DNA from 4 places in the Mesorhizobium sp. M0088 genome. Region 4 is predicted to be linked to each of the others. Evidence: predicted binding sites of a transcription regulator. Region 4 holds the regulator's gene; each other region holds the start of a gene.
What was found. Region 4 encodes PhoB, which activates phosphate uptake and scavenging genes when phosphate is short. Its sites were predicted from a motif close to TGTCATNNANCTGTCAT; they were not measured.

Region 1: ppk2 (polyphosphate kinase 2) is a predicted target of PhoB. The motif match lies at 5,333-5,349, and genes of this name have one in related genera.
Region 2: phnC (phosphonate ABC transporter ATP-binding protein) is a predicted target of PhoB. The motif match lies at 4,212-4,228, and genes of this name have one in related genera.
Region 3: NKJ67_RS21640 (esterase-like activity of phytase family protein) is a predicted target of PhoB. The motif match lies at 3,251-3,267, and genes of this name have one in related genera.

What each region holds. Positions count from the first base shown of each region.
Region 1 covers NZ_JAMYUI010000028.1:73,748-81,726, forward strand. Annotated here, with positions in the region: gene NKJ67_RS28425 (enoyl-CoA hydratase/isomerase family protein) at 1-371, opposite strand, end outside; gene NKJ67_RS28430 (DUF8605 domain-containing protein) at 619-1,395, shown strand; gene hemB (porphobilinogen synthase) at 1,484-2,515, shown strand; gene NKJ67_RS28440 (cobaltochelatase CobT-related protein) at 2,522-3,466, shown strand; partial or broken gene NKJ67_RS28445 (dihydrofolate reductase family protein) at 3,614-4,260, shown strand; gene ppk2 (polyphosphate kinase 2) at 4,311-5,231, opposite strand; gene NKJ67_RS28455 (aldo/keto reductase) at 5,502-6,545, shown strand; gene NKJ67_RS28460 (hypothetical protein) at 6,722-6,874, shown strand; gene NKJ67_RS28465 (DUF982 domain-containing protein) at 6,941-7,201, opposite strand; gene NKJ67_RS28470 (GntR family transcriptional regulator) at 7,288-7,953, opposite strand.
Region 2 covers NZ_JAMYUI010000005.1:23,979-31,957, reverse strand. Annotated here, with positions in the region: gene NKJ67_RS07485 (carbon-phosphorus lyase complex subunit) at 1-551, shown strand, start outside; gene fosX (FosX/FosE/FosI family fosfomycin resistance hydrolase) at 548-967, shown strand; gene NKJ67_RS07475 (alpha-D-ribose 1-methylphosphonate 5-phosphate C-P-lyase PhnJ) at 964-1,863, shown strand; gene phnK (phosphonate C-P lyase system protein PhnK) at 1,860-2,636, shown strand; gene phnL (phosphonate C-P lyase system protein PhnL) at 2,674-3,381, shown strand; gene NKJ67_RS07460 (DapH/DapD/GlmU-related protein) at 3,378-3,995, shown strand; gene phnC (phosphonate ABC transporter ATP-binding protein) at 4,308-5,165, shown strand; gene phnD (phosphonate ABC transporter substrate-binding protein) at 5,250-6,158, shown strand; gene phnE (phosphonate ABC transporter, permease protein PhnE) at 6,233-7,207, shown strand; gene phnE (phosphonate ABC transporter, permease protein PhnE) at 7,212-7,979, shown strand, end outside.
Region 3 covers NZ_JAMYUI010000018.1:5,391-13,369, forward strand. Annotated here, with positions in the region: gene NKJ67_RS21630 (trimethylamine methyltransferase family protein) at 1-714, opposite strand, end outside; gene NKJ67_RS21635 (GcvT family protein) at 727-3,138, opposite strand; gene NKJ67_RS21640 (esterase-like activity of phytase family protein) at 3,383-4,864, shown strand; gene NKJ67_RS21645 (MATE family efflux transporter) at 5,036-6,508, shown strand; gene NKJ67_RS21650 (MFS transporter) at 6,592-7,746, opposite strand; gene NKJ67_RS21655 (TMEM175 family protein) at 7,937-7,979, shown strand, end outside.
Region 4 covers NZ_JAMYUI010000013.1:32,028-40,006, reverse strand. Annotated here, with positions in the region: gene NKJ67_RS16890 (ATP-binding cassette domain-containing protein) at 1-87, opposite strand, end outside; gene NKJ67_RS16885 (sugar ABC transporter permease) at 99-1,451, opposite strand; gene xylF (D-xylose ABC transporter substrate-binding protein) at 1,594-2,634, opposite strand; gene NKJ67_RS16875 (ROK family protein) at 2,905-4,152, shown strand; gene phoB (phosphate regulon transcriptional regulator PhoB) at 4,169-4,858, opposite strand; gene phoU (phosphate signaling complex protein PhoU) at 4,875-5,582, opposite strand; gene pstB (phosphate ABC transporter ATP-binding protein PstB) at 5,609-6,433, opposite strand; gene pstA (phosphate ABC transporter permease PstA) at 6,451-7,767, opposite strand; gene pstC (phosphate ABC transporter permease subunit PstC) at 7,764-7,979, opposite strand, start outside.

The DNA.
Region 1 (7,979 bases), on a different contig from region 4:
GAGCCGTGGAAGGAGATGCCGACACCACCGCCCATGACGATGCCGTCAATCAGGGCCACGTAAGGTTTCCTATAACTGTTGATGCGGGCGTTGAGGCGATATTCGTCGGCGAAGAACTCGACCGGCGGTTTTCCCGCCCGGCCTGTCTCATAGACATGCAGGATATCGCCGCCGGCCGAAAAGGCCCTGCCCTCTGCCTTGACGACGATGACGTCGATGCCCTGGTCGGCCTCCCAGGCGGAAAGAGCAGCGTCGAGCGCCCCGATCATGCGGTGCGTCAAGGCATTGAGCGCCTGCGGCCGCGTCAAGGTGACGACGCCGGCCCGGCCCAGATGTTCGAAGCGGATCTCGTCGCCTCCGCCAAAATCCATCGTGAAGAATCCCTCCCCCGGCCGCCGGGACTGAAGTGCTAAAGCGTGGCGCATGGGTGCGTCAATGGCGAGCACACCGGTGCAAGCTCTGGCCCGGACCAGGAGCCGGTACTAAAAATCGAGCTGCAATACTGAAAAACTGGATAGAGTTCATTGCAGCGCAGCTCTGGCGGGTCTTCGAACGGGACGATTGGTTATGACTCGATTTTCACGCTTTGCGCCGGTGGCAATTGGGCTGAGCATCTGCTTGGCTGTTCACCCTGTCATGGCGGGGACTTTGGAAGATCTCTACAGTTCGCAGACCATCGTCAACGGCAAGTCCGAGAAGAACCGCCAGTCCGGCTTCAAGCGCTGTCTCGACGCGGTTCTGGTGCGGATTTCCGGTGATCAGCGCCTGCCGGCGAAACCTGAAATGACGGTATTGCGTGATAAGGCGGGCAGCTTCGTCGCTGGCTTTCGCTACCGCGACCGCATGGAAGGCATTCCCAACCATGACGATCAAGGCACCTACGACCGGCCTCACAACCTTTACTGCCAGTACAAGCCTGAAGTGATCGACCCGGTGCTTGCTTCGCTCGGCAGCAGGCCATGGCTGACCGCGCGGCCACGGCTGGCGGTGTTTTTGGCGACGGAGCGCGGAACAATGCATTACGCGCTCGATGCCGATGGCGACCGTGGCATGCCGATGCGCGAATCGTTCGGCAATGCCGCCGTACCGCTGGCCATGCAGGTGGCTTTTCCCACGGCAGCACAGCTGGCGCAGGCCGGATTGGACGATCGGGCGCTTCGCAATGCCCAGATGACAAAGCTCGACACACTCGCGAAGAAGGCCGGCGCCGACCAAGCGCTTTCCGGCAGTCTCATCTGGAGCGACAAGGAACTGGGCTGGATCGCCGACTGGCGGCTGGCCATGGCCGGCAAGACCTACATCTGGCAGGTGCGCGGTGTCGGCTTCGACGAGGCTTTCCGTGTCGCCATCAGGGGCGCAGCACAGATTCTGTCAGGCAATGGGCAACCCGAATAGACCTCGACCGCGTCGCTGGCACAATCGTGCCGCATTGGTCAGCGGCGGGAGCTCGTGGTAAAAGCCTGCCCGAACGAGAGTATTGGCGATGAACAAATTCACCCCCGCAAAGCCCGCCGGCGCGCGCGGCGTCGACGAGATCACCGGCAGCCGCCGTCTGCGCCGCATGCGCAAGGCCGACTGGTCGCGCCGCCTCGTGCAGGAGAACCGGCTCACGGTCGACGACCTGATCTGGCCGATCTTCGTCGTCGAGGGCAAGGGTGTCCGCGAGCCGATCGCCGCCATGCCCGGCGTCTTCCGCCTGTCGATCGATCTCGCCGTCAAGGAGGCCGAGCGCGCGGCAAAACTCGGCATTCCGGCACTCGCCACCTTCCCCAATGTCGACATCTCGCTGCGCGACCAGACCGGCTCGCATATCCTCGATCCCAACAATGTCATCAACCGCGCCACCCGTGCGATCAAGGATGCGGTGCCGGAGATCGGCATCATCACCGACGCAGCGCTCGACCCGTTCACCAGCCACGGCCATGACGGCATCCTGCGCGACGGCATCATCGTCAACGACGAGACAGTGGAACAGGTGACCGCCGCTGCTGTCATCCAGGCGGCCGCCGGTGCCGACATCATCGCGCCGTCCGACATGATGGACGGCCGCATCGGCGCCATCCGGGACGCGCTTGACGCCAATGGTTTCCAGGATGTGGCGATCATGTCCTATGCGACCAAATTCGCTTCGGCCTTCTACGGCCCCTATCGCGAGGCGGTGGGCACCGCCGGCCTGCTCAAGGGCGACAAGAAGACCTATTACATCGACCATGCCAATTCCGACGAAGCGGTGAGAGAGGCCGAACAGGACATTGCCGAGGGCGCCGACATGCTGATGGTCAAGCCCGGCCTGCCCTATCTCGACATCATCCGACGGCTGAAAGACGAGTTCCAGATGCCGACCTTCGCCTACCAGGTGTCGGGCGAATATTCGATGATCAAGGCGGCAGGCGCCAATGGCTGGATCGACGGCGAGAAGGCAATGCTGGAATCGCTGCTCGCCTTCAAGCGCGCCGGCTGCGACGGCATCTTGACCTATTTCGCGCCCGAAGTGGCGGAACTGCTGAAGGGATAGCCGACATTGCTGCGAAGGCTGGGCAAGCATTTCAGATCATTGTTTGTCCCCGTGCCACGCGGCGACACTGCTACGCCCGGCTATCACGCCTACGTCACGCTCCATGACTGGATTGTGCCGAGCCTAAAACTGTCAAACGCTATCGGGCAGCTTTCGGACAAACATAAATCCGCGGTCGAGGCGATATGGGCAGAGCTGGAGAGCGGCCTCGCCGGCTGGAGGACGAAGCATCTGATTCTGGCAGCGGATATTGCCACTGAAGTCCGGGATAGCGTATCGGCGCCTGACCGCGCTGATACGGTCGTCTCCATTCTCGTCGACCAGTCCGGATCGATGCGCGGCCAGAAAATGCTGTACGCGGCTGCTTCAGTCGACATTGCACAGGAGTTTCTGCGGACACTCGGCATAAAGGTCGATATCCTTGGGTTCACCACGCGCAATTGGCGCGGTGGGGAATCGCGGCGCATCTGGAATGAAGATGGCCGGCCCAAAAATCCGGGAAGGCTGAACGACCTGCTGCACATTATCTACCGGCAGGCCGACGACAGCCGTCAGAGCAGTTTGGGTCATGTTCTCAAGCCGATGTTACGGCCGGACCTTCCCAAGGAGAACATCGACGGCGAAGCCATCGAGTGGGCCGTTGGGCGTCTGCGAGAACGACCCGAGGCCCGTAAGGTTCTGCTTGTTGTCTCAGACGGAGCACCCGTTGACGACGCCACGCTGCTGGCAAATGGAGCGCACTATCTCCAAGACCATATTTTGCAGGTGATTGGGCAGGTTGAGGCAGCCGGAGATATCGAATTGCTGGCCGTTGGTCTGGGCTTTGCCGTCGACCGATACTACCGGACGTCGGCGCATTGCGAGGCGCCCGACGAGCTTGCCGGGACGGTGTTGTCCCTCTTGCGGGACCATTTGATCGCTAAACGGGACAGTAAAGTCGAGTTGAGCTGACAAGGCTGCACCCCGCCTTTCGTACCCCAGCGTTGCAGGTCCGCTACGTTGGGAGATTGCTGCCGCCAGAAAACTGCTTGCAATTAAAAACCAGTTTGATACAAAACAACTGCTTGCAAAGTACAACTGGTTATCGGGGAGGCTCGCATGTCCAAACTTCGCGTCAACGCTTTCACCCTGTCGCTCGACGGCTATGGCGCCGGTCCCGATCAGGATCTGCAAAATCCTCTCGGCCTCGGTGGGGAATCCTTGCACAAGTGGTTTGTCGACACCCGCACCTTCCGTGAGATGGTGCTCGGACAAGATGGCGGCACCACCGACGTCAACGAGGCGTTCGCGGCGCGCAGCTTCGAAAATGTCGGCGCCTGGATCCTCGGCCGAAACATGTTCGGACCGATCCGCGGCGAGTGGCCTGACGACAGCTGGAAGGGCTGGTGGGGCGACAACCCGCCGTACCACGTGCCGGTTTTCGTGCTGACCCACCACAAGCGAGCGCCGATCACGATGGAGGGCGGGACGACCTTCCATTTCGTCACCGACGGCATCCATTCGGCGCTCGAACAGGCAAGAGCGGGCGCTGGCGGCAAGGACGTGCGGGTCGGCGGCGGCGTCGCCACCATCCGGCAATATCTGCAGGAAAAACTGATCGACGAGATGCATCTGGCGATCGCGCGGTGCTGCTGGGCACGGGCGAGAACCTTTTTACCGGCCTCGACATGCTCAAGCTCGGTTATGTCTGCAACGAGCAGGTGGCGACGCCGCTCGCCACGCACGTCATCATCAAGCGGGCGTAGGTGGAGAGCCAATCTCCCCCCTCGAGGGGGAGATTGCAGCTTCGTCTATCTCAATACTTCTCCGGCACGTAAAGCTCGCGCGGCAGCACTTGGCGTTCGTATTCGGGGTTGAAGACGCGCTCCGGCAGCGTGATCTCCTCGTGCGGCACCTCCTCGTAGGGCAATTGCTTGAGCAGATGGTCGATGCAGTTCAGCCGCGCGCGCTTCTTGTCGTTGCCCTCGACGATGAACCAGGGCGCTTCCGAGATGTTGGTGCGGGCGAAGGTCTCTTCCTTGGCCTTGGTGTATTGCTCCCAGCGCACGCGCGACTGCAGGTCCATCGGCGACAGTTTCCACTGCTTCATCGGATCATGGATGCGCATCAGGAAGCGCATCTGCTGTTCCTCGTCGGTGATCGAGAACCAGTATTTGACCACGGTAATGCCCGAGCGGACCAGCATGCGCTCGAACTCCGGCACGTCGTGAAAGAATTCTTCGACCTGATCGGGCTGGGCAAAGCCCATCACCCGCTCGACGCCCGAGCGGTTGTACCATGAGCGGTCGAACAGCACGATCTCGCCGCCGGCCGGCAGATGCGGGACATAGCGCTGGAAATACCATTGCGACTTTTCGCGCTCGGTCGGCGCCGGCAGTGCCACGACACGGCAGATGCGCGGATTGAGCCGCTGGGTGATGCGCTTGATGACGCCGCCCTTGCCGGCCGAGTCGCGTCCCTCGAAGATCACCACCAGCTTCTTCTTGTGGTAGGCGACCCAGGACTGCAGCTTGATCAATTCGGACTGCAGGCTGATCAGGTCGCGAAAATATTGCATGCGATCGATCGAAGGCGGATGCGAATTCTTGTAGATCTTGGCGATCTCCATCGACAGCGCCGGCTCCGACATTTCGAGCTCATAGTCTTCGTCGAGCGTGTCGGCGAGTTCGGCTTCAAGCCAATCCCTGGCCGCAGAATTCTGTTTTAGCTCGGTCATTATCGGCTGCTCCACTTGCAAGCTCTGTCGATCGGCGCCCCAAACTCCCGGCTTACAGCCCGGAACGGCAACGCCTGAGCCGACTTCAATATAGGCCCGCAATGACGGTTTTATTGCAGCCTGACCTGATCGCCATCACTGCAAAAACCCGCGAGGCATGATCGATCCGCCGCCCTGGCATGGAGACATACCGCGCAAATTGTCCTACAAATAGCAGCCACATTCGGGCGCCCTTCCCAACCCCTTCTCAATGCAATCGCGAGGACCGACATGGAATACCGCACTCTCGGCCGTTCCGGCCTGAAAGTATCGACGCTGACCATGGGCACCATGACTTTCGGCGGCGCCGGCGCATTTTCGGCTGTCGGCAAGACCGACCTCGACGAGGCGCGCCGGATGATCGATCTCTGCATCGACGCCGGCATCAATGTCATCGACACTGCCAACGTCTATTCGAACGGCATTTCCGAAGAAATCATCGGCGAAGCGCTCGGCGGCAAGCGCAAGGGCGACGTGCTGATCGCCTCCAAGGCACGGATGCGGATCGGCAAAGGTCCGAACGATGAAGGCCTGTCGCGCCATCACCTGATCCGCGAATGCGAGAAGAGCTTGAAGCGGCTCAGGACAGACGTCATCGACATCTATTTCCTGCACGAATGGGATGGCGTGACACCGCTGGAGGAAACCATCGCCGCGCTCGATACGCTGGTTGCCCAGGGCAAGATCCGCTATGTCGGCTGCTCCAACTATTCCGGCTGGCAGGTGATGAAGGCGCTCGGCGTCAGCGACAGCCATCATCAGCCGCGCTTCGTTACGCAGCAGATCCACTACACGCTGGAAGCGCGCGAAGCGGAGTACGAACTGCTGCCGATTTCCGTCGACCAGGGATTGGGCGTTCTGGTCTGGAGCCCGCTTGCCGGCGGATTGCTGTCCGGCAAATACCGCCGCGACAGCCCCACCGCCCGCCAGCTTGCAGGCTGGTCGGAACCGCCGATCCGCGACGAGGACCGGCTGTGGCGGATCGTCGATGTGCTTGTCGAGATCGGCGCGCAGCGCGGCGTGTCGGCAGCGCAGGTGGCGCTGGCCTGGCTGCTTGGCCGGGCGGCCGTCAGTTCGCTGGTGATCGGCGGCAGGACGGAAACGCAGTTCCGGGACAACATCGCGGCGGCAAGCCTGGTGCTTTCCGGCGAGGAGCGCGAGCGCCTCGACGTGGTGAGCCGGCCGCCCTTGCTCTATCCCTACTGGCACCAGCAATTGACGGCAAAGGACCGGTTTGGCGCCGCCGATCTGGTGATTGACCGAAGCGGCATCTGATCGGCAAATCGACGGCGATAGGTATCGGCCGCCGCAATGATGAGCCTGGCCCCTTCATTGCAACGCGCATCTTGCAAGCCTGGCCATCATCGACGCACTATCGCTTCAGCTGTTGTGTTTGACGGCTAATGCTCCTAGGCAGGACCAGAGCCGCGAGGCAGTGAAAAGGAGCCGATATGGCGCGACCACCAAATTACGATCAGGAACGCAAGGAACGCGACCGCCAGAAGGCGGCCAAGAAGGCCGAGAAGCTGGCAGCCAAGGTTGCAGCGAGGGAACGTTCGAAGCCCGAAGACGAGACTGAAGCCGAAACCGAAACGGCAAAGTGACGGCAAACGGCCCGCAGATGCGGGCCGCGCCTCAATTCGGATTGCCGCCCCGGATGTCGCCTTGTGTCAGGCCGGCGCCTTGTCGCTGACGAACACGTCCACTTCGCGTGCTGCCGCGATGAAGGCGCGCCTGGCGTTCATCGCCGGCTTGTCGCCGGCGAGTGCGTCATGGCAGGCCTGCAGGGCCGCGCGATGCTTGGGGCTGCGCTTGCCGGGCCAGCTGTTGAGGAGGTAGTCGGAAGCCTCACGCGCCGTGCGCAAGAGCTGAGTGCTTCCCGCCGCGACTGACTTCACAGTCACAGGTGTTTCAAATCGGTTGTTTTCCATGGCCGCTCCTTACGCCATCGGCGTCTGCGAAGCGAGGCGAAAGTGCGCATACGTCCAGACGCCGCTTTGCGCCCCTTCATTCACTCTTAAGCAGCAACGACGGCAAAGCCTCTGGCGCGAAGACCGCGCCGATCGTTGGCGAGCGACGTCACCAGCCGGTCGCGGCTGCCGACGATGTGGACCGAGAGCAGGCGCGCGGCTTCATCGGCGTCGCCAAGGCGCGTGGCCGCCAGAATGGCGCGATGTTCAGCCCAGGCGCGGGCAAGAGCCGCTTCGTCGCGAACCTCCAGCCAGCGCGCCCGCGACAGGCGCGTCATGGCATCGCGGACCGCCCTAAACAGGAATTCGTTGCCGGACAGACGCGCCAGTTCGATGTGGAAATCCATGCCGACACGATGCCATTCCTCGCGCGGCGTGTCGTTGTCGCAGGACTCGAGCATCGCCTCGATGACATCGACGGCGCTCCGGTCCGCCAGGCTGCATGTCAGGCGAAGTGCCGCAACCTCGACTGCTTCCCTATAGACGGCGATCTGCTCGAGTTCAGCCAGATTGATGGGCGACACCGTCCAGCCGCGCCCGTCCCTACCAACCAGGCCCTCGGTCTCAAGCCGCAGCAGTGCTGCCCTGACCGGGGTTCGCGACGCGCCGAAGCGGCTCTCGATCCAGCGCTCGGTCAGCTTCTCGCCGGGACCGATCTCGAGGCCCAGGATCATTTGCCGAAGCTGTTTCTCGACGCTCTGCATCTGCGACATTTTTGCTCCCGGTTTCCGGTCGTTAT
Region 2 (7,979 bases), on a different contig from region 4:
CAATGGCGCGCGACATCCGGCTGCAGGCGCTGTCGCGCGGCGATGAGGGGTTTTTGCTGGCGCTCGGCTATTCCACCCAGCGCGGCTATGCCCGCAACCATCCCTTTGTCGGCGAGATCCGCATCGGCGAGGTCGAGCTCGAGCTCGACGTTCCCGAACTGCCCTTCGCTGTCCCGCTCGGCACTGTCCGTGTCACCGAATGCCAGATGGTCAACCAGTTCAAAGGCTCAGCCAAGGCGCCGCCGCAGTTCACCCGCGGCTATGGCCTCGTCTTCGGCCAGAGCGAGCGCAAGGCGATGGCGATGGCGCTCTGCGACCGGGCGCTGCGCGCGAAGGAGCTCGGCGAGGATGTCGTCGCCGCGGCCCAGGACGAGGAGTTCGTCATCTCACACTCCGACAATGTCCAGGCGACCGGCTTCGTCGAGCATCTGAAGCTGCCGCACTATGTCGATTTCCAGGCCGAACTCGACCTCGTGCGCCGCATGCGCGCCGAACACGACGCCCACCAAAACCCCGTGAAGGTCGAAGAGAAGCGGGAGGCCGCGGAATGATCGAAGGGCTTTCCCACATGACCTTCATCGTCCGCGATCTCGAGCGGATGACCAAAATCCTCGAGGGCGTATTCGACGCACGCGAAATCTATGCCAGCGATGCCGAGCAGTTCTCGGTGTCGCGCGAAAAATTCTTCCTGATCGGCGACATCTGGGTCGCCATCATGGAGGGCGAGCCCTTGCCGGAGCGCAGCTACAACCACATCGCCTTCAAGATCGATGACGCCGATTTCGACCACTATGCCGAGTGCATCGGCAAGCTCGGCCTCGACATGCGCCCGCCGCGCCCGCGCGTCGAGGGCGAGGGCCGCTCGATCTATTTCTACGACGACGACAACCACATGTTCGAACTGCACACGGGCACGCTCAATGAGCGGCTGGCGCGCTACGCCAAGGGATTTGAGGTCGCATCATGACCGACATCGCCACCTACAACTTCGCCTATCTCGACGAACAGACCAAAAGGATGATCCGCCGCGCGATCCTCAAGGGCATCGCCATCCCGGGATATCAGGTGCCGTTCGCCTCGCGCGAAATGCCGATGCCCTATGGCTGGGGCACTGGCGGCGTCCAGGTCACCGCTTCGATCATCGGCCCAGACGATGTGCTCAAGGTGATCGACCAGGGCGCCGACGACACCACCAACGCGGTCTCGATCCGCGCCTTCTTCAAGAAGGTCGCCAACGTCGCGGTGACGACCGACACCGCCAGCGCCACCATCATCCAGACCCGTCACCGCATTCCCGAGCATCCGCTGACGGCGGGCCAGGTGCTGGTCTACCAGGTGCCCATCCCGGAACCCTTGCGCTTCCTCGAGCCACGCGAGACCGAAACGCGGAAAATGCATGCGCTGGAAGAATACGGCCTCATGCATGTGAAACTTTACGAGGACATCGCCAAACACGGCCGCATCGCCACCACCTATGCCTATCCGGTCAAGGTCGAGGGCCGCTATGTGATGGACCCGTCGCCGACGCCGAAATTCGACAATCCCAAGATGCACCGCTCGCCGGCGCTGCAGCTGTTCGGCGCCGGGCGCGAAAAGCGCATCTATGCGGTGCCGCCCTTCACCGAAGTGGTCAGCCTCGACTTCGAGGATCATCCGTTCGAGGTGCAGACCTTCGACCAGCCCTGCGCGCTGTGCGCGGCCGAGAATGTCTATCTCGACGAGGTCATCCTCGACGACCATGGAGGCCACATGTTCGTCTGCTCCGACACGGATCATTGCGAGAAGCGGCGGGCGGACGGCCATCACGGCCACCTTGCTCCAGAAAACCATCTTGCCTCGGAAAAAATGGAGCCGGCGCAATGACCGACGAACCGCTGCTGCGCGTCTCGGCGCTCTCCAAATTCTACGGCTCGCGCGTCGGCTGCGACAACGTCTCCTTCGACCTGTGGCCGGGCGAAGTCCTGGCTGTGGTCGGCGAGTCCGGCTCCGGCAAGACGACATTGCTCAACTGCCTGTCGACGCGGCTATTGCCCTCCTCCGGCACCGCCAGCTACCGCATGCGCGACGCCCAGTTCCGCGAGCTCTACCGCATGAGTGAGGCCGAGCGCCGCTTCCTGATGCGCACCGACTGGGGGTTTGTCCACCAGAACCCGGCCGACGGCCTGCGCATGACGGTGTCGGCCGGCGCCAATGTCGGCGAGCGGCTGATGGCGGTCGGCGACCGCCACTACGGCAAGATCCGCGCCACCGCCGTCGACTGGCTATCGCGCGTCGAGATCGACGAGGACCGCATCGACGACGAGCCCCGCGCCTTTTCCGGCGGCATGCGCCAGCGCCTGCAGATTGCCCGCAACCTCGTCACCGGCCCGCGTCTGGTGTTCATGGACGAGCCAACCGGCGGCCTCGACGTCTCGGTCCAGGCGCGCCTGCTCGACCTGCTGCGCGGTCTGGTCACCGATCTTGGTCTGGCGGCCATCGTCGTCACCCATGACCTTGCCGTGGCGCGGCTTTTGTCGCAGCGCATGATGGTGATGAAGGACGGCCGCGTCGTCGAAAGCGGTCTCACCGACCGCGTGCTCGACGACCCGCGCGCGCCTTACACGCAATTGCTTGTTTCCTCGATTCTGCAGGTTTGACGATGACGCAAACGACTGACGATTGGAGAACCTTCTGATGGCAACCCCGCTCGTTGTTTCCGGCGTTGCCAAGAGCTTCACCATGCATCTGCGTGACGGCATCAAACTGCCTGTTGTCGCCGGTGTCTCGTTCTCGATCAGGGCCGGCGAATGCACCGTGCTCGGCGGCCCGTCCGGTGCCGGCAAGAGCTCGATCCTGAAGATGCTCTACGGCAACTACGCCGTCGACGAAGGCCAGATCATCGTCACGCATGATGACGGGCTGATCGACCTGGCCACCGCCAGCCCTCGCACCGTGCTTGCGGTGCGCCGGCAAACGATCGGCTATGTCAGCCAGTTCCTGCGCACCGTGCCGCGCGTTTCGGCGCTCGATGTCGTCGCCGAACCGCTGGTCGAGCGCGGCGAGGATCGCGAGATTGCCCGCGGCAAGGCGCGCGCCTTGCTGGCACAGCTCAACCTGCCGGAGAAACTCTGGGCTTTGCCGCCTGCGACCTTTTCCGGCGGCGAGCAGCAGCGCGTCAACATCGCGCGCGGCTTCATCACCGAGCATCCGATCCTGCTGCTCGACGAACCGACCGCTTCGCTCGACGCCAGGAACCGCGATGTCGTGATCGAACTCATCGCCGCCAAGAAGGCGGCTGATGTCGCCCTGCTCGGCATCTTCCATGACCACGACGTGCGCGAGGCGGTTGCCGACCGCATCATCGACGTCACCGCGTTCGCGTCCGGAAAAATCGCTGCATGACCGGGAAATTGTCCGAGACGCCGCTGGTCCACCCGACGGCGGATGTACAGAATTCGACGCTCGGCCGCTGGACCGAGATCGCCGACCGCAGCCGGGTCTCGGAAAGCGAACTCGGCGACTATTCTTACATGATGCAGGACTGCTCCGTCTGGTGCGCGACAATAGGCAAATTCGCCAACATCGCCGCCAGCGTTCGCATCAACGCCACCAACCACCCGACCTGGCGGCCGACGCTGCATCACTTCACCTATCGCGCCTCGGACTACTGGGACGATGCCGAGCACGAGACAGAATTCTTCGCCCAGCGCCGCGCTAAACGCGTCACCATCGGCCACGACACCTGGCTCGGTCACGGCTCGACCATCCTGCCCGGCGTCGCCGTCGGCGATGGCGCCGCGGTCGGCGCGGGTGCGGTGGTCTCGAAAGATGTCGCGCCCTATACCATTGTCGGCGGCGTGCCGGCAAAGCCGATCCGCGAACGCTTCGATCGCCGCACGGCCGAACGCTACCAGGCGCTCGCCTGGTGGGACTGGGACCATGCAAGGCTGCGCGCCGCGTTGGATGATTTCCGGGAGCTTGAGGCCGAGACGTTCCTAGAGAAATATGGTGGATAGCGACGTCCAGGAATGGCGGTCACTGACGCGGGGCAGCGGGGCATTATCACAAACCGCCCCGGCCCCTACTATCCGCATGACATGCCTCTCGACACCAGCATCGGCGCCATGACGGCCCTTGTCTGGAACGCTTGATGGCACCAGCTCGCCAGGCCCGCGTTCCAAATCACCTTCGACTGCTGACCCAGGGTCGACACTAGACTCCAGCCTGTGGAGCGTAACAAAACTGACATCACCGCGACACGGCAGGTTCATGTGGCTGCGCTAGGCGAGAGCCTGACGATCAATGGTCCGGACCTGGAACCTGCCCCCATGCCAGCAAATTCCGCCACGCTCGAAATCCGCGGTGTCACCCGACGATTTGGCAAGAACACTGCCGTCAGCGACATCAACATCGCGATCCCGCATGGTCAGATGGTTGGCGTCATCGGCCGTTCGGGCGCCGGCAAATCGACGCTTCTTCGCATGATCAACCGTCTCATCGATCCCAGCCAGGGGTCGATTTTTTTTGACGGCGCCGAGGTCTCCCAGCTGCGCGGTTCGCCACTACGGCGCTGGCAGCGCGATTGCGCCATGATCTTCCAGCAGTTCAACCTGGTGCCGCGCCTCGACGTGCTGACCAATGTGCTTCTCGGCCGGCTGAACCACCGCTCCACCATGTCGAACCTGCTCGGCATCTTCTCCCGCGAGGAACGAGCCGAGGCGATAGCAGCGCTGGAGCGTCTCGATATCGCCCGCACCGCGCTGCAGGCCGCCGGCACCTTGTCGGGTGGCCAGCAGCAGCGCGTCGCCATTGCCCGCGCGTTGATGCAGCAGCCGAAGGTGATCCTCGCCGACGAGCCGATCGCGTCACTCGATCCGCTCAACGCCAAGGTGGTTATGGATTCGCTGCAGGATATCAATTTGCGCGAAGGCATCACCGTGATCACCAACCTGCACACGCTGGACACGGCCCGCACCTATTGCAACCGTATCATCGGCATGGCTGCCGGCAAGGTCGTCTTCGACGGCCCGCCGGAAGAGCTCAACCGCGAGGCCGTGCGCATGGTCTACGGCGCCGACAGCAGCGGCGGCGAAATCTCCGAGGCCATCACCTCGACCAGTGTCATCATCAAGCAAAAAATCGCCGCATCCGCCGGACCGCTTGAGCCAGCCTTTCCTGGTTACTGAGCGACCTGGATCGCCAGCCCGCGTCAAGGGCATCATATCCCAACGCAGCCGGCGCGATGCCGGGACCAACAGGAGAGAGAAGAGATGTTTAGAAAGATACTTTTCGGTGCCGTTTCCATCATGGCCATGGCGATGGGCTCGGTCCAGGCACAGGATCTGAAGGAATTCCGCGTCGGCATTCTGGGCGGCGAGAACGAAGCCGACCGTCTGCGCAACTACCAGTGCTTCGCCGACCACATCAAGCAAGTCCTCGGCGTCGAGAAAGTTTCGCTGTTCCCGGCCGCCGACTACGACGGCGTCATCCAGGGTCTGCTCGGCGGCACGCTCGACTATGCCGAACTCGGCGCTTCCGCCTACGCCAAGGTCTACCTCGAGAACAAGGACGCGGTTCAGCCGATCCTGACGACGGTCCAGACCGACGGTTCGACCGGCTACCATTCGGTTATGGTCGCCCGTGCGGATTCCGGCATCAAGACACTCGCTGACATGAAGGGCAAGAAACTCGGTTTCGCCGATCCCGATTCGACTTCCGGCTACCTGGTCCCGGTCACCTCGCTGCCCAAAGACATCGGCATGGATGTGAAGAGCTATTTCGCGTCGACCGGTTTCGGCGGCGGCCATGAACAGCTTGTCCTTGAAGTTCTGAAGGGCACCTTCGATGCCGGCACCACCTGGGCCTCCGGCGTCGGCGACTTCAAGGATGGCTACAGCTCCGGCAATCTGCGCAAGATGGTCGACAAGGGTGTCCTCAAGATGGACGACCTCGTAGAGTTGTGGCAGTCCCCCTTGATCCCGAACGGCCCGCTGGTCATACGCACCTCGCTCGACGCCGACACCAAGCAGAAGATCACCGATTTCCTGACCAAGCTTCCGCAGACCGACCCGGCCTGTTTCGCGGCGGTGCAAGGCGGCGACTTCAAGAGCTATTCGCCGGTCACCCCGGAATTCTATCAGGCGATCATCGACGCTCGTAAGGCGAAGATCGGCTCGTAAGCCAAAAGGCACGACGCCGCCGGGGCCAAAGTGCCGCCGGCGGCGTTGCCGCGTCACGGGCTGGGGAACTATCGATGAGTGCGACCGAAATTTACCGCGCGCCTGCGCTCTCCACGGAAGGAGCGTTAGCCGAGCGGCACTGGCGCGACCTCGCCGCTCGCCGGCGCCTCTACACGATCGGAGGCCTGGTTTTCCTGTTACTTGCGCTCTCGGGCTCGCTCTGGTTCGCCAATGAAACCAACGCCGGAAAGTTCTTCGACCGCCTTCCCCACATCGCCGACTTTTTCGTCGAATTGAAGCCGCGCGACTGGTTCGACCCGGTGCGCGCGCTGTTCGACCTGCCGTCGCCCTATGACGATGGCAGCCTCAAATTCGACTATCCCGAAGGCCGGGTCTACCTGACCCAAGGCATCTACATTCCGGAGTATTTCTACCGGATGATCGAGACCCTGAACATTGCGCTGTTTTCGACCCTGGTCGGCTCCACCTTCGGTTTCCTGCTCTGCTTCCTGGCTGCAAGCAACGTGACGGCCAGCCGCTGGCTCCGCTTCACCACGCGCCGCTTCCTCGAAATTGTCCGCGCCTTTCCGGAAATCGTCATTGCCGGCTTTTTTCTGGCGATCTTCTCGCTTGGGCCCATTCCAGCGATCCTCGCGGTCAGCATCCACACCGTCGGCGCGCTCGGAAAAATGTTCTACGAAGTGGTCGAGAACGCCGACATGAAGCCTGACGAAGGCTTGCGGGCCGTTGGCGCCAACTGGGTCGAACGGGTGTGGTTCGGCATGGTGCCTCAGGTTCTGCCCAACTTCATGAGCTATTTCCTGCTCCGCTTCGAGATCAATGTGCGCGCTTCGACCATTCTCGGTGCCGTCGGCGCCGGCGGCATCGGCGAATCCCTGCGTCTTTCGATCAGCCGGGGCCATGAGGCCAAGACCATAGCCATCGTGTTTCTGCTGTTCTGCACGATTGTCGCCGTTGACCAGTTTTCGGCATGGCTGAGACAACGTCTCGTCGGCAGGCAGGCGTTCGCATACGGGCGCGGAGAGTAACGCAATGAACGCCGACGCCATCAACGACATCGCCGCTCGCTATCCCGATGCGTTTCAGCGGCCTTTATGGAAGCGCTATGCCGCCCCGTTCGGCATCCTTCTATGCATCCTCTACACCTTTTACTGCTCGTGGTTCTTCTCGATCGGCATCGTTCTCGGAAAGGCGAACTGGAACCTGGCCGGCGCTTATCTCGCCGACTGGGTGTCTTACGAAATCCGCCCGGACATCGAATTCAAGGACGGCTATCTGACCATCGACTACTCTCGTTTCTCCAAACTGGGATCCAATCCAAATCCCGACTGGGTTATCAAGCAGATTGCCGAGGTCGAGCGGCGGGTCGACGCCGCACCGGCACCGGCGACCGCGACCGACAAGTCGTCGCAGGGTTCGTTCATGGCGGCTGGCGCGCCAACGGCCGAGAATCCGGCCCCCTCGCCAGACAAACCAGTTCCGGCCGCGCCCAAAACGGTGCGCGAAAAGGCCGTGGTGGCGGCGACCGTCGTCCTTGGCAGCGGCCAGATTGCCATTGCGCCAAATCTTGTCACGGTGACGCGCGGCGCCGAAAGCGTCGTCTTCGACATTGCCAAGGACAGGTCTGTCACGCCGCGCACACCGCTGCCTGACTGGATAGAGCAACGCAAGCCAGGTTCGACAGCCTATGTCTCGTTCGGATTTTTGGGCCGCGCTGAAGTGCAAAATGACGAGGTGATCGCCTGGAGGCGGTTTTTTGGTTGGGCGAATTTTGTGTTTGACACGAATTCGCCATTCTGG
Region 3 (7,979 bases), on a different contig from region 4:
GGTGTTGATGACGGTGTAGCAATATGCATTTGCCAGAAACTCGTCCTGCGACAGGCCGCGCGCCAGACGAATCATCTCGAACCCGTCCTCGACTTGCGGGGTGCCGCGCGCGAAGACGAACGGGAGCTTGTCCGACAGCGTCAGCTGCGCGCGGTTGACGGCATAGTGGCGAAAGCGGTTGTCGACATCCTGCGGTTCGATGCAGGGCCCCAGCATATGCAGCACGTCGAAATGCTGCACCAGCCGCATGAGATCCTCGAAATCCGCCAGTGTTCCCGGCCGCCGGCCGCGCTCGAGATCGGTGACGTTCGGCGCCCCGCATCCGGCGAGGAAGGTCATCGAGCCGAGCTCCAGCGTCAGATCCCGGGCGCGCGAACCGGCGTGAGCGTGGATCGATCTCGGCGCCGTGGCGAGTGCCGCCGTCACCATGTCGCGGCCGATGCGCACCATGTCGGTGTCCGGATCGACCAGCGCGCCGGCGCTGGCGAAAAGCTCACGCGCCTGCGGCAGCAGCACCTTGATGCCGAGTTCTTCCAGCACCCGCAGCGCCGTGTCGTGAATCGCGGCCACTTGATCGTCCGAAAAGATCGGCTGCGGCAGGAACGGGTTCTTCAGCGAATGGTAATTGGGACGGCGGCTGCTTTCGCTGCCGGCCTCGCCCGTGCGTCCACGCCGGCGCTCGCGCCTGCCGTCCCGTGCCGCGTCATCGACCATCGGAAATCCTCCTCATTGCCGCATTGCCTTGCCCAGGGGATCATAGGGCGAGGCCGCGACGACATGCGCCGGCCGCTCCTCACCCACGACATGCACGGAGAGCGCGGTGCCCTCGCCTGCGAAATCGCGGTCGACCAGCGCCAGCGCCAGGCTCTTGCCGACCGTATAACCGTAACCGCCCGAGGTGACGAAGCCGACGCGCCGGCCCTGATGCCAGACCGGCTCGAAGCCACCGGCATCGGCGTCGAGCGCATCGATTTCCAGCGTCACCAGGCATTGGCCGCTGCCGGCCTCCCGCTGCTTCAACGCTGCTTCGCGGCCGATGAAGCCGCTCTTGCCGAAAGCGATGAAGCGGTCGAGACCGGTCTGGCCCGGCGTGTAGCCTTGCGTGAATTCGCGCGACCAGATGCCAAAGCTCTTCTCCAGCCGCAGTGCATTGAGCGCGTAATAGCCGATTTCGGCAAGGCCGAGATCCTCGCCCGCCGCCAGCAGCGTTTCGCGCAGAGTGGCATGCATGGTCACGGGGCAACTGATTTCGAAGCCGAGCTCGCCTGATATAGACAGCCGCGCTACACGGGCCTGCACCATGCCGATGTCGAATGTGCCGCAGGCCATGAACGGCAGCGCTGCGCCGGACACATCCTGATGCGTCGTTCGCTCCAGTATCTTGCGCGCGTTCGGCCCCGTCAGCAGGAAACCGCTCATCGTGTCGGAGAGGTCGGTGACGGTGACGCCTTCAGCCGCATAGCTCTCGAACCAGCGCATGTGGAATTCCCGGAGATAGTAGGAGCCCATCAGCCAATAGCTGCCGCCGCCCCAGTTGAAGACGGTGAGGTCGCCCTTCAGCCGTCCGTCATGGCCGAGCATCGGCGCCAGGCCGGCCCGCCCCGGCTTCGGCAGCCTGCAGGCGAGCAGCCGGTCGAGCCAGGCTTCCGCACCTGGCCCCGCCACCGCATAGCGCGAATAGGCCGAGATATCGACGAGACCGGCGGCGCGCCGCACCTGCAGCGCCTCGTCGCCGACGATGTCGAAGGCGTTGGAGCGCCGCAGCGTCGTGTTCTCGGCAAATCCCATCGGCGCGAAATAGGCCGGGATTTCCAGCCCCCAGGAAGCCGTCCATTCGCATCCCGCCGCGCTCATGCCGTCATAGGCACCCGGACGTTTCAGCGGCCGGCCGGCGGGCAGTCGTTCATTGGGAAAGGTCATCACGAAGCGGCGCGAATAGAACTGGCGCGTCGTCTGCCTGAGATATTCCCGGTTGGCGGCGAAGGCGCCGTAGCGAGCGATGTCCATGCCGAAGATGTCGGCCTGCGGTTCGCCGAAAATCATCCACTCGGCCAGCGACTTGCCGACGCCGCCGCCCTGGCTGAAGCCGGCCATGACGCCGCAGGCGACCCAGTAGTTCCTCAATCCGCGCACCGGTCCGACGATCGGATTGCCATCCGGCGTGAAGGTGAAGGCGCCGTTGACCCATTTGCGGATGCCGGCCGTCGCCAGGCAAGGAAAGCGCTCATGCGCCTTGGCGAGTTCGGGGCTGATGCGGTCGATGTCTTCCGGGATCAGCTCGATGCCGTAGTCCCACGGCGCGCCATCCATGTTCCAGTGCTTCGGGTTCTGCTCGTAAACGCCGAGCAGCACGCCCTTGCGCTCCTGCCTGAGATACGAAAAGCCGTCGAGATCGACGGCGATGCCGATTTCCCTGTCCAGCGCCGCGATCTCGGGAATGTCTTCGGTGATGAAATAATGGTGCTCCATCGGCGTCACCGGCAGGTCGATGCCGGCCATGCGGCCGAGCTGCTTTGCCCACAGCCCGCCGGCATTGACGACATGCTCGGCGATGATGGTGCCCTGCTCCGTGACGACATCCCAGCGACCGTCGGCGCGCGGCTTCAACTCGACCACCCGGTTGCGCAGGATGATGTCGGCGCCGCGCTTTTTTGCAGCGCCGGCATAGGCGTGCGTCGTGCCGTACGGGTCGAGATGGCCTTCGTTGGAATCATGCAGGCCGCCAAGCACGCCGGTGACGTCGACGATCGGGCAGATCGCCTTGATCTCATCGGGCGTTACCAACCTAGCGGTCTCGATGCCGACCGACTGGAACACCGCCCAGGCCGATTTCAGCCACTCCCAGCGCGCGGGATCGCTGGCGATGTTGACGCCGCCGGTCATGTGCAGGCCGATATCCCAGCCGGATTCGGCCTCGATCTCGCGGTAGAGATTGATGGTGTAGTCCTGCAGCGCCGCCACGTTGGGGTCGGCGTTGAGCGCATGGAAGCCTGCCGCCGCGTGCCAGGTCGAACCGGCCGTCAGTTCGGCGCGCTCGATCAGCGCCACATCGCTCCAGCCAAATCGCGTCAGATGATAAAGGACGGAGGCCCCCACCACGCCACCCCCGATGACGACTGCGCGGTAGTGCGACTTCAAGGCTTCCCCTCCACGGTTAGTCCGAAGGCTGGAGCATATATGCACTGGACATAAGTGTCTAGTGCCGCGCGCGCGCATCGTTTTTCGTCGACCGTCGGCATGCACTGCGCGCTGTCACGCAAGCATCATGTTCGCGCCGTAGACCGCGTTTCGGGGAGGCTTGCGCGGCATCATCGATGTCGCACCTCTTTCAGTTTTTCGTCCCGCGGCCGCTCCGGCACATCCGTCACAAAGAGGATTATCCATGAAATACCTGTATCGAACCGCGTCGCTTGGCGTCGCGCTGGCCTTGTTCACCGCCGTGACGCCGGCGCTCGCCGACAGCACCGCGACCGTCGGCGGCACGAGCTTTGTCAACAAAGGGCTGGTCGGCGTCGGCCGCATCCCGGCCGCTCAGCGCGACAAGTTCGGCGAGACGTTTGGTTCGGGCTCGGGCATGTCGATCGACACATCAGGCTGGACGCATGAGGCCGCCGGCTACAAAGGTTCGCTCTGGCTGCTGCCGGATCGCGGCTACAATGTCGTCGGCACCACCGGCTACCGGCCGCGCCTCAACACCGTCGCCATCGAGTTTACCCCGGTGGCACCAGGTGCGGCACCTGCTGCCGGCCAGCAGCAGACCGGCGTCAAGGCAACGCTCGCCGACACCATGCTTCTCACCGACGACAAGGGCGCTGATGCCACCGGCCTCGATCCGCTCAACGGCGTGCGCGCGGCGAGCGGCGACATGCCGATCCTGCCCGAAGCCAACGGCAAGCTGGCGCTCGACAACGAAGCCATCGTGCGGCTGCCCGACGGCTCGATGTTCATCTCCGATGAATACGGCCCGAACATCTACCGGTTTTCCGCCGACGGACATCTGTTGTCGGCGACCCAGCCACCGGCTGCGCTGGTGCCGATGCGCCACGGCGCGCCGAACTTTGCCTCGGACAATCCGGGCCCAGGTGCTGCCGAACCCGATCCGAAGGATCCCGACACCGGCCGCCAGAACAATCAGGGCCTCGAAGGCATGGCGATGACGCCGGACGGCAAGTTCCTGATCGCGGTGCTGCAGTCGGCGCCCCGCCAGGATGGTGGCGATTCGCCCGCGACGCGCCAGAACACCCGCGCGCTGGTCTATGACGCCTCCGACCCCGCTCATCTCAAGCTTGCGCATGAGTATGTCGTGCCGCTGCCGGTGTTCAAGGATGCCAAGGGCAAGACCAAGATCGCCGCACAGAGCGAGATCGTGGCGCTCTCCGACAAGACCTTCCTGATGCTGGCGCGCGACAGCGGCAACGGCCAGGGGCTGAAGGGCGACACCTCGCTGGTGCGCCAGATCTTCGTCGTCGACGTCTCGGCCGCGACCGACATCGCCGGCGGCGCCTTCGATGCCGCCGACAAGCCGCTGGCACCCAAGGGCGTGCTCGATCCGTCGGTGACGCCGGCCAAGCTGACGCCGTTCATCGACATCAACGACAAGGGCGAACTCGGTCGCTTCGGCCTGCACAACGGCGCGCCGAACGACAAGAATAACTTGTCGGAGAAGTGGGAGGCGATGTCGGTGGTCAGCGTTCTCGATCCGAAGCTGCCCGACGACTACTTCCTGTTCGTCGCCAACGACAACGACTTCCTCGCTCAGGACGGTTTTCAGGTCGGCGCACCTTACAAGGCGGAAGACGGCGCCGATGTCGACACCATGTTCCTGGTCTATCAGGTCACGCTGCCGGGTCTGGCCAAGAAGTAACCACCCACTGCACGGGCGGGCGTGCTTGGCGCGTCCGCTGGGGCTCGCGGCTGGGCATGAACGGGGCAGCGGCCTTTCAACCGTGCGGCGCGTTCGCAAGGGTGCATCTCGGTCCCGCCTGCGATATCATCGTGGACTGGATCCAAATCACCATCCGCCGAGCTGCCCGCCATGGACGAAAAAATGCCCGCGCGCCGGCGCACCGGCGACCTGACCAGCGGCCCGATCCCGCGCACGCTCTTGCTGTTCGCCCTGCCGGTGCTCGGCTCCAACGTGCTCCAGTCGCTCAACGGTTCGATCAACGCCGTCTGGGTCGGCCGTTTCCTCGGCGAATCGGCGCTGACCGCCACCTCCAACGCCAACCTCGTCCTGTTCCTGATCCTCGGCACCGTGTTCGGCATCGGCATGGCGGCCACCATCCTGGTGGCCCAGTCGGTCGGTGCCCGCGACCTGCCCGAGGCGCGCCGCATCGTCGGCACCAGCGCGACGTTCTTCTTCCTTGTTTCCGTTATCCTCGCGGTCTGCGGCTGGATCTGGGTCGACGCCATTCTCAACACGCTCGGCACACCGGCCGATGCCTTGCCGCTCGCGCGCTCCTATCTGCGCATCATCTTCGTCGCCGTGCCGATGATGAACCTTCTGTCCTTCGTCATGACCGTGCTGCGCGGTGCCGGCGATTCACGCACGCCCTTCTTCTTCATGGCTCTGGCCGTCGTCCTCGACATCGTGCTCAACCCATTGCTCATCCGCGGCATCGGGCCGTTTCCCGAACTCGGCATCGCGGGCTCCGCCACGTCCACGCTGATCGGCCAGACGGTAAGCGTGATCGCCATCCTGATCGTGCTCTATGTGCGCAAGCATCCGCTGCGGCTGGCCGGCGCCAACCTCGCCCTGCTGCGGCCCGATCCCGCCTTGCTGCGCATCGTCGTCTTCAAGGGCGTGCCGATGGGTCTGCAGATGATCGTCATTTCGGCGGCGGCATTGACGGTGATGGGTATCGTCAATTCCTACGGCTCACAGGTCGCCGCCGCCTATGGCATCGCCGCCCAGCTGTGGACCTACATCCAGATGCCAGCGCTCGCCATCGGCGCCGCGGTGTCCTCGATGGCGGCGCAGAATGTCGGCGCCGGGCGCTGGGACCGGATCGGCCGCATCGCCGCCTCCGGCGTCGGCTTCAACCTGGTCCTGACCGGCGCGCTGGTTGCCGTGCTGTCGGTTTTCGACCGTTCGGTGCTGAGCCTGTTCCTGAGCAGCGACAGCGCGGCGATCGACATCGCCGTCCACATCAACAATGTCGCCTCGTGGTCGTTCATCCTGTTCGGCATAACCATCGTGCTGTTTGCCACCGTACGAGCCACGGGTGCCGTGATGCCGCCGCTGATCATCCTGGTGATCTCGGTGCTGGTCGTGCGCACCGGCTTCGCCTATTTCATGCGTGGCGTGATCGGCGAGGAAGCGCTGTGGTGGAGTTTCCCGGCCGGCTCGATCAGCTCGCTTGTACTGGCGGCGGCCTACTACCGTTTCGGCCGCTGGCGCACCACGCACATGATCGAGAACAGGCCGGCGGCCGGCGAGCCGCCGGACACCGGTCTTGGCGTGCCGCGCGGACGCGCGCATCTTTCGCCTGAAACACCGAACGGCTGAAGCCAGGTTGCGCTGGATCGCCCCCAAACTTCAACGCCTCTGTTTCAATCCAAAACCCAGTGCCACCAGCGCAAACGCCACGATCATGCCGGCGAACGCCAGGCTGCAGTGATGGGACTGGCATAGGTCGAAACGATACCGATGCCGATGACAGGCAAGGCATTGCCGACAAAGCAGCAGATGAAGAAGCTGGACACCACTTCGGCGCGACGATCCTTCGGCGCGATCTCGTTCACCACTTGCAGCCCGCCACGGTAACCAAGCGCCGCCGCAACGCCGCAACAGGCCGTCGCAGCAACCATCAGTGTCATCGAGGCCAGTATCTGCGCCGCCACCACCAACACCACGCTTGGGATCATCAATGCCAGCGCAGCCAGCATCGCCTTGTTGCTCTTCATGTGCATCAGAACGACGATGCTGATCGCGGTGACGATCGCCAGTTCGAAGAACAGCGCGCCGGCGACGGCGTGGTTGATCACATGCAGCTGCTGCGCCAGGATGCTCGGCGCCAAGGCGGCGTAGAACCCGACCAGCGCCATCGCGCCGAAGCCGGTCACCGCCGGCGCGACGAAGCGCGCACGGATCTCCTCCGGGATGGAAAGTTGCGGCCGCAAGGAAATCCGCCCGAGGCTGCCCGGCTTCGCCACCGTTTCGCGAGTGCGCCAGACCAGGATCGTCACCACCACAAGTGCTGCCAGATAGACAATGAAGATCAGCCGCAACGGCCATGGTTCATATTCAGCCAGAAGTCCCGAAATCAGTGCGCCGAAGCCGAGGCCGAGGAAATTGGTGCTGGTGGCAATCACACTGGCGCGCGACTTGTCCGCGCCGGGAAGAAGTTCTGCAATCCACGCGGTTCCGGTCCCCGCGCCGACGCCGATGCCAAGTCCGCTCAGGATGCGGGCGACGTCGAGCGAGGCGACGTTTCCGGCAAACAGGAAGACAAGCGCACTGACGATGGCGACAAGCATCGCTGCCAGGCTCGCGGGCCGGCGCCCGACGACATCGGACACCCCGCCGAACATCAGCAATGCCGCCAGATTGCCGACGACATACACGGCGTAGATCAGCGTCAGGGTGATTTGTGAAAAGCCGAATTGCTGCTTGTAGACGATATAGAGCGGCGTCAGCACCGTGCTGCCGGCAAACAGCACCGCAATCATCGCGGCGACGGTGGGGATTGCAAGAGCATCGCTGCGGGCCTCGTTGTGCGTATGCGCCAAACCGCGAATGGTCATGGCCAACCTCGTCACCGGTTTCAGGGATAGCGACCTTAACGCGCTTTCATCTCCGACGTTCCGGCCGGCCGGCAGGCTCCTGACAGCATGGAGGGCATTGACCGGGCGCCACGTTCGTTGTGAGCGCTCAACCCAGGCGATGGCATATTGGGACTTCCTCCCATAACCTATGCTGAGGCCAGGAGGATTTATGGGCAAAGGCAGGGTCGAGGCATTCACCGATGGCGTCGTGG
Region 4 (7,979 bases):
GTCGACGGCGCGGATGCCGCCAAACGCGATCGAGATGTTCCTCATGTCGATCAGCGCGGTGGCTGCAGGAGCAGTCTTGTCATTCATGGCATGCCCTCCTAGACGCGCTTGCGATAGACGGTGTCGAGCCACACGGCGATGACCAGTACGGCCCCGACGACGATGCTCTGCAGCGGCGAGTCGACGCCGAGCAGCACCATGCCGGACTGCAGCGACTGCATCAGCAGCGCGCCCAGCATGGCGCCGATGATCGTTCCCGATCCGCCGGCAAGCGACGTGCCGCCGATCACGGCGGCTGCAATGACGAGCAGTTCGTCGAGCGTTCCAAGCACGTTGGTGGCCGAATTCTGCCGGGCCGAGGAGATCGCCGCGGCAATCGTGGCCAGCACGCCCATGATCATGAACACCTTCATGGTGATCCATCGCGTGTTGATGCCGGCGAGATTAGCCGCCTCGGGATTGCCGCCGATGGCGAACACATAGCGGCCGAAACGGGTGCGGTTGGTGATGAAGGTCATGACCAGCCCGACGGCGACAGCCATCAGCACCGGTATGGCGATACCGTGGGCGATGAACAGGCCGCCTTCGGGAACGGTGATGTTGTTGGCGGCCGCATATCTGTTCACGATGCCGATCGGCCAGGGGTAGGAGTTGGCGAGCCAGACCGCACCCATGATGGCGCCGCAGGTGACGACTCCAAGCAGCGCCTCGGCCCAGATCGGACGTAGCGGAAACCGGAAACGCTTGCGCTGCACCCGCCCGTTGAACAGCCCAAACACCACGGCGAGGCAGGCGACGATCCCAACGACCCAGCTCCAGGTCGCGCCGATCGATCCCGCCGGCCCACCGCCCATCAGCTGAAAAGTGGCGTTAAGCGGCGCCACGGTCTGGCCTGACGTGACCCACCAGGCGGCACCGCGCCAGACCAGCAGGCCGCCCAGCGTCACGATAAAGGCGGGCACTTCGAGATAGGCGATGACGAAGCCTTGAAAAGCGCCGATCAACAGGCCGAGCGCCAGGCCGATGACCAGTGCCAGGACCCAGATCCACGGGTTGCCGAGTTCGAGCCCGACAAAGCGCACCAGGAAATGCACCTGGGCAAATCCCATCACCATGCCGATCAGGCCCTCGGCGGAACCGACCGACAGGTCGATGTTGCGCATGACGATGACCAGCACCATGCCGCAGGCCATGATGGCAACCGCGGATGTCTGCACCGACAGGTTCCACAGATTGCGCGGCGTGAGAAAGGTGCGGCTGTCGAAATCGAGCGGATTGACGCCAAGGCGCAGGCTGGAAATGACATGCAGCCCAATCCAGATGACCAGCAGCGCGCCGATCATGCCGAGCATGCGGGTGTCGATCTCGGTCGCCTTCAGGAACCGGGCGACGGCGCCGAGTTCCGACGCGCGCGCCGTATCGGTCTGCGGGTTTGACGTCGTATCGGTCATGGTTTCCTCCCACCGGCTGGCCGTCTGACGCGCATGCCGGAGCCCAGCCTAGAAGCTATCCGCATGATGCGGAAACAGAATTCTTTGAGAAAACGCCGCGGCTTTTGGGCCGCGGCGTTCAGATATTTCAAAGTGGTACGGATCAGTTGCAGGCCGCCACGGTGCCGGCGGCGACACCCGCGCAGACTTCGTCCTTCTTGATCCAGCCGGCGTCGATGACGACGTTGAGATTGTCCTTGGTGATGGCAACCGGGGTCAGGAACAGCGACTTGACGGTGTTGCCGCCCGGCGTCGTGAAGTCCTTGGCGCCGGCGATGTCGCTCGTCTTCTTGCCGTCGGCCAGTTGCGAGGCGATCTCGGCGGCATTCTTGCCGAGCTCCCGCGCGTCCTTCCACACCGACACGGTTTGCGTGCCGAGGGCGATGCGGTTCAGCGCGGCGTGGTCGCCGTCCTGACCCGAGACCGGCACGGTGCCGGCCAAGCCTTGAGCCGTCAGCGCCGCGACGACGCCACCGGCAGTGCCGTCATTGGCCGCGACCACCGCGTCGACCTTGTTGTCGTTGGCGGTCAGGAACTGTTCCATGTTCTTCTGGGCGTTAGCGGGCAGCCAGCCATCCGTGTAGGCTTCGCCGACATTCTTGATCTTGCCGCTGTCGATGGCTTCCTTGAGCACTTCCATCGAGCCCGAGAACAGGAAGTCGGCATTGGGATCGGCACCGGAGCCCTTGATGAAGACGTAGTTGCCTTCCGGCTTGACCTTGAACACTTCGCGGGCCTGCATGCGGCCGACTTCCTTGTTGTCGAAGGTCAGATAGAAGACGTCCTTGTTCTCGATCAGCCGGTCATAGCCGACGACCGGAATGCCTTCGTCCAGCGCCTTCTGCACGGCCGGGCCGATGGCCGAAGCGTCCTGCGCCAGGATGATCAGGGAATTAGCGCCCTGCGAGATCAGGCTTTCGACATCGGTAAGCTGCTTGCCGGGATTGGACTGCGCATCGGCGGAGATGTACTTGTCGCCGGCGGCCTCGATCGCCGTCTTCATGGCGGCTTCGTCGGTCTTCCAGCGTTCTTCCTGGAAGTTGGACCACGAAACGCCGACAACCTTGTCCTTCGCCTGCGCGACAGACGCGAGCGTCAGCGACATGGCGGCACCCGCCAGGATGGCGGCCGTGAATCTTTTCATATTATCCTCCCTGCGCCGCGTATGGCGCGACCAAACTGACCCGAGGGCCGGCACAGAGGCTCTATTTTTTCGAGCCTCGAAAAAATACTGGGCCAACGCCCGAACGCTGTCAACATCGATTCTGATGGATTTTGATGTCATTTCGAGTTTTTTTCGAGTCTCGGAATAAATAAATGACACGGCGTGCAGCTTCTGCCAGTATTTACCGGCGTCACCGACAGCGTTCCAGGGGCAGGAGGAACCGCGGCGACCGGGAGGATATGAAAGAACATGTCGGTCGGAATCCGCCACGACGATCTGCGCCGCCGCAACCGCGCCATGGTGATCGCGGCAGTGCGCCGCGCCGGACAGCCGTCGCGAACCGAGATCGCCGCGACCACAAGCCTCAGCCATTCGACCATCTCGGCGATTTCATCCGACCTGATCGTCGAAGGCATCCTGACCGAAAGCAAGCCGAGCGAGGCCGGCTCGCTCAAACGCGGCCGGCCGCAGGTCGGCCTCAGTCTCAATCCGGAAGCGGCCGCGGTAATGACCGTGGTGCTGTCGCTGAACTTCCTCTCCGTCGCCGTCATCGACTATGCCGGCCAGGTGATATCCGAGGAACAGCGCCGGCTGGACACGCTGACGATGTCGCGCGAGTCGCTGATCGGGGAATGCACGGCCATCGTGCGGCGCCGCCTGGCAGATCCCGACCTGGACGTGCGCAGCATCGCCCGCATCGCGCTGGCCATCCAGGGCATCACCGACACCCGTGCCCGCGCCATGCTGTGGTCGCCGATCACGCCGCACACCGACATCGCCTTCGCTGACATATTCGAAGACGAGTTCGGCATCCCTGCCATAATGGAGAACGACTGCAACATGATGGCGGTGGCGCTGCGCTGGCGCGACCCCGATCGTTACCGCGACGATTTCATCGCTATCCTTTTGTCGCACGGCATCGGCATGGGACTGGTGCTGAAGGGTGAATTGTTCACCGGCACCCATTCTTCGGGCGGCGAATTCGGCCACATGATCCATCGGCCGAACGGCGCGCTATGTCGCTGCGGACGGCGCGGCTGCGTCGAAGCCTATGCGGGCAATTACGCCATCTGGCGCAACGCCAGGCAGATGGGCGAGGATGCAGAACCCGTTGCCGATGTCAGCGACGCCGACATGCGCGCCCTGGCTGCCGCGGCCCGCGAAGGTGACGGACCCGAACGGGAAGCCTATCGCAAGGCCGGCGAAGCGCTCGGCTACGGCCTCGGCAGCCTGTTCGCGCTGATCGATCCGGCGCCGGTCGCCATGGTCGGTGTCAGCGCCGCCGCCTTCGACCTGATCGAGCCGGCATTGCGGCAAGCGATTGCCCAGACCGCCGGCGGCCAGCATTCCAAATCGATTTCCTTCGACACCGAGCCGAACGAACTGCCGCTGATCCGCGAAGGCTGCGCCATGCGGGCGCTGATCTTCGTCGATCAGGAGATTTTTGCGCCGGGCGTGCAGGCAAGATCCGGTTTCGGCGGCAAGAACGTGGCGTGAGTTCAAACGAGGGAGTTCAGTCCTCTCGGATGGCGTATCCGGCGCCACGGATCGTGCGGATGACATCAGGCATACGGCCATTGTTGACCGCCTTGCGCAGCCGGCCGACATGCACGTCGACCGTGCGCTCGTCGATGTAGATCGTCTCGCCCCAGACATTGTCGAGCAGCTGGCTGCGCGAGAACACGCGGCCTGGATGGCGCATCATGAATTCGAGCAGGCGGAATTCCGTCGGCCCAAGCCGGATCTCGCTCTTCTTGCGATAGACACGGTGCGACTCGCGATCGAGCACGATATCGCCGACCTTCAGCACGCTGGACAGCACTTCCGGCTTGGCCCGGCGCAGCAGCGCCTTGACCCTGGCCATGAACTCCGGCGTCGAGAAGGGCTTGACCAGATAGTCGTCGGCGCCGGTCGACAGGCCGCGCACGCGGTCGCTTTCCTCGCCTCGCGCGGTCAGCATGATGATCGGCAGCCGCTCGGTCTCGGGACGCATTCGCAGGCGCCGGCAGAGTTCGATGCCCGAAACCGCAGGCACCATCCAGTCGAGCACCAGAAGATCGGGAACGTTCTCCTGCAGCCGGATTTCGGCCTCGTCGCCGCGCGTCACCACCTCGACCTGGTAACCTTCGGATTCAAGATTGTAGCGGAGCAGCACGCCTAGCGGCTCCTCATCCTCCACCACCATGATGCGTGGTGCGATCATCGGCTGGTCACCCCTGTTATGCCGCTGGCGCGGACATTGCCGTCTCGTCCTGCTTCGGACGATTGGCTGGCAGCTGCGTGCCGGTCAAAACATAGTAGGCATTTTCGGCGATGTTGGTCACGTGGTCGCCGATCCGCTCGAGGTTCTTGGCGCAAAACAACAGGTGCGTGCACGCCGTGATGTTGCGGGGATCTTCCATCATGTAGGTCAGCAGCTCGCGGAATACCGAGGTGTATTTGACGTCGATGCGTTCATCATTGTTTCTGAGCGTGGCAAGCGCAGCCGCGTCAGCGGCGGCATACTCGTCGACGACCCCCTGCACCTGGATCAGCACCAGCTGCGCCATCGCGTCGATCGAATGCGAAAGGTCGTGCGGCGTAACGCTCAGCCCGACAGTGCCGACGCGCTTGGCGATGTTCTTGGCAAGGTCACCGATGCGCTCGAGGTCGCCGGCCATGCGGATCGAACCGACCACCGCACGCAGATCGTTGGCCATTGGCTGGCGCTTGGCGATCAGCGTGATGGCGCGATCGTCCAGCTCGCGCTGGCGTGCATCCATGATGGCATCATCGGAAACCACGCGCTGCGCCAGCGCATTGTCCGAATTGAGCAAAGCCTTGGTCGAGCCACTGACCATCGAGCGGGCGAGATCGCCCATGTCGCGGATCAGCTGGCTGATCTGCTCCAGATCCTCATCGAAAGATGCAACGGTATGTTCACCCATGATCTTCGTCCCTCATATGCCTGAGCTCAGCCGAACCGGCCGGTGATGTAGTCCTGGGTGCGTTTGTCGTCGGGGGTGGTGAACATCTTGTCGGTGGCGCCCTCCTCGACCAGATAGCCTAGATGGAACATCGCGGTGCGCTGCGACACGCGCGCTGCCTGCTGCATCGAATGGGTGACGATGACGATCGTATAGTTCTGGCGCAGTTCGTCGATCAGTTCCTCGACGCGAGCAGTGGCGATCGGGTCGAGCGCCGAACACGGTTCGTCCATCAGGATCACCTCGGGCGACACGGCGATGGCGCGTGCAATGCACAGACGCTGCTGCTGGCCACCGGAAAGACCCGTGCCAGGTTCCTGCAAACGGTCCTTCACCTCGTTCCAGATTGCCGCCTTCTTCAGGCTCGACTCGACGATCTGATCCATGTCGGCCTTGCGCTTGGCCAATCCGTGGATGCGCGGGCCATAGGCGACGTTCTCGTAGATCGACTTGGGGAACGGATTGGGTTTCTGGAACACCATGCCGACGCGCGCCCTGAGTTCGACGACATCGATGTTCTTGTCGTAGATGTCTTCTTCGTCGAGCGTTATCTTGCCGGTTACCCGCGCGGAATCGATGGTGTCGTTCATGCGGTTGAGGCAGCGCAGGAAGGTCGACTTGCCGCAGCCGGAAGGGCCGATCAGCGCCGTCACCTGATTCAGGCGGACGTCGAGATTGACATCGAACAGCGCCTGCTTCTCGCCATAGAACACGCCGACCTTGTCGCCGCGCATTTTGATCACTTCGTTCGACTTGGCGTTCATCTTATCGCCCACTGCGTTTTCAAGGGACTGTTCGGTCATGATGTTCATACCAAAATGCCTTTTTTCTACCAGCGCCGCTCGAACCGACGCCGAAGCACGATCGCGGTGATGTTCATGGCCATGAGGAAGACGAGCAGGATGATGATGGCGCCCGACATGCGCTCGACGAAGGCGCGTTCGGCCTCGTTCGCCCACATATAGATCTGCACCGGCAGCGCGGTGGCCGGATCGAAAGGCGTCGTCGGTGGATCGGCGACGAAGGCGACCATGCCGATCAAGAGCAGCGGCGCGGTTTCGCCGAGCGCACGCGCTAGACCGATGATGGTGCCGGTGAGGATGCCGGGTGCGGCAAGCGGCAGGATGTGCTGGAACACCATCTGCATCTTGGAGGCGCCAAGACCGAGAGCCGCCGAGCGGATCGACGGCGGCACCGCGGCAAGTGCGGCGCGCGTCGCGATGATGATCGTCGGCAGCGTCATCAGTGTCAGCACCAGGCCGCCGACGAAAGCGGCGGAGCGCGGCATGCCCAGGAAATTGATGAACACCGCGAGGCCGAGCAAGCCGAAGACGATTGACGGCACCGCTGCCAGATTATTGATGTTGACCTCGATAAGGTCGGTGAAACGGTTCTTCTTGGCAAACTCCTCCAGATAGATGGAGGCGGCGACGCCGATCGGCAGCGCCAGGAGCAACACGATTACCATCATATAAAACGAGCCGATGATCGCCACGCCCATGCCCGAGGTTTCCGGGCGGCTGGAGGCGCCGTAGGTGAACAGGCCGCTGTTGAAGTGCTCGGCCATCGCGCCCTCGGTCTTGAGCTTGTTCATCCAGGTGATCTGCTGGTCCGAGACCTTGCGTCGCGCTTCCTCGACACTGAGGTCGATCTGGCCCTTGAAAGCCGAGTCGAGATTGGCGGCGGCGAGGATGTTGACGTTGCGTGTCGTGCCGATCACGGACGGATCGGCGGCAACGATGTCGCGCAACTGGACGCGGGCGCCTTCCGACAGGAAGCCCTTGAGCTTCTGGATCATCGGCTTGTCATCAGGAGAGATGCCGAGCTTGGCCACAAGCGCGTTTTCGGCGAGCTTGGGATAATTTGCCTTGATCAGAACGCTCGGATCGGTTGCACGCTTGCCGGAAGGATCGATCACCTTCTCGTCGAACGAGATCGGCAGTGATACCGTCGTCTGCCAGAAGGCGGTGTAGCCTTTCGAGACGATGGTGATCAGCATGATTGCCAGGAACGCCAAGCCTACGGAAATCGCCACGACGCCATAGATGCGGAAACGGCGTTCGGCGGCGTAACGGGCCTTCAGGCCGATGTCGCGGCGCGGATGGGCCGCCGCCCTGACCATCGTATCCATGGAGATGTCGGTCATTCGTACTGCTCCCGATATTTGCGCACGATGTAGAGCGCGACGATGTTCATCACCAACGTCAGCGCGAACAGCGTCAGGCCGAGCGCGAAGGCGACCAGCGTCTGCGGCGAATTGAACTCGAGGTCGCCGGTGAGCTGGTTGACGATCTTGACGGTGATGGTCGTCATTGCCTCGAACGGGTTGATGGTAAGGTTGGCGGCGACGCCCGCCGC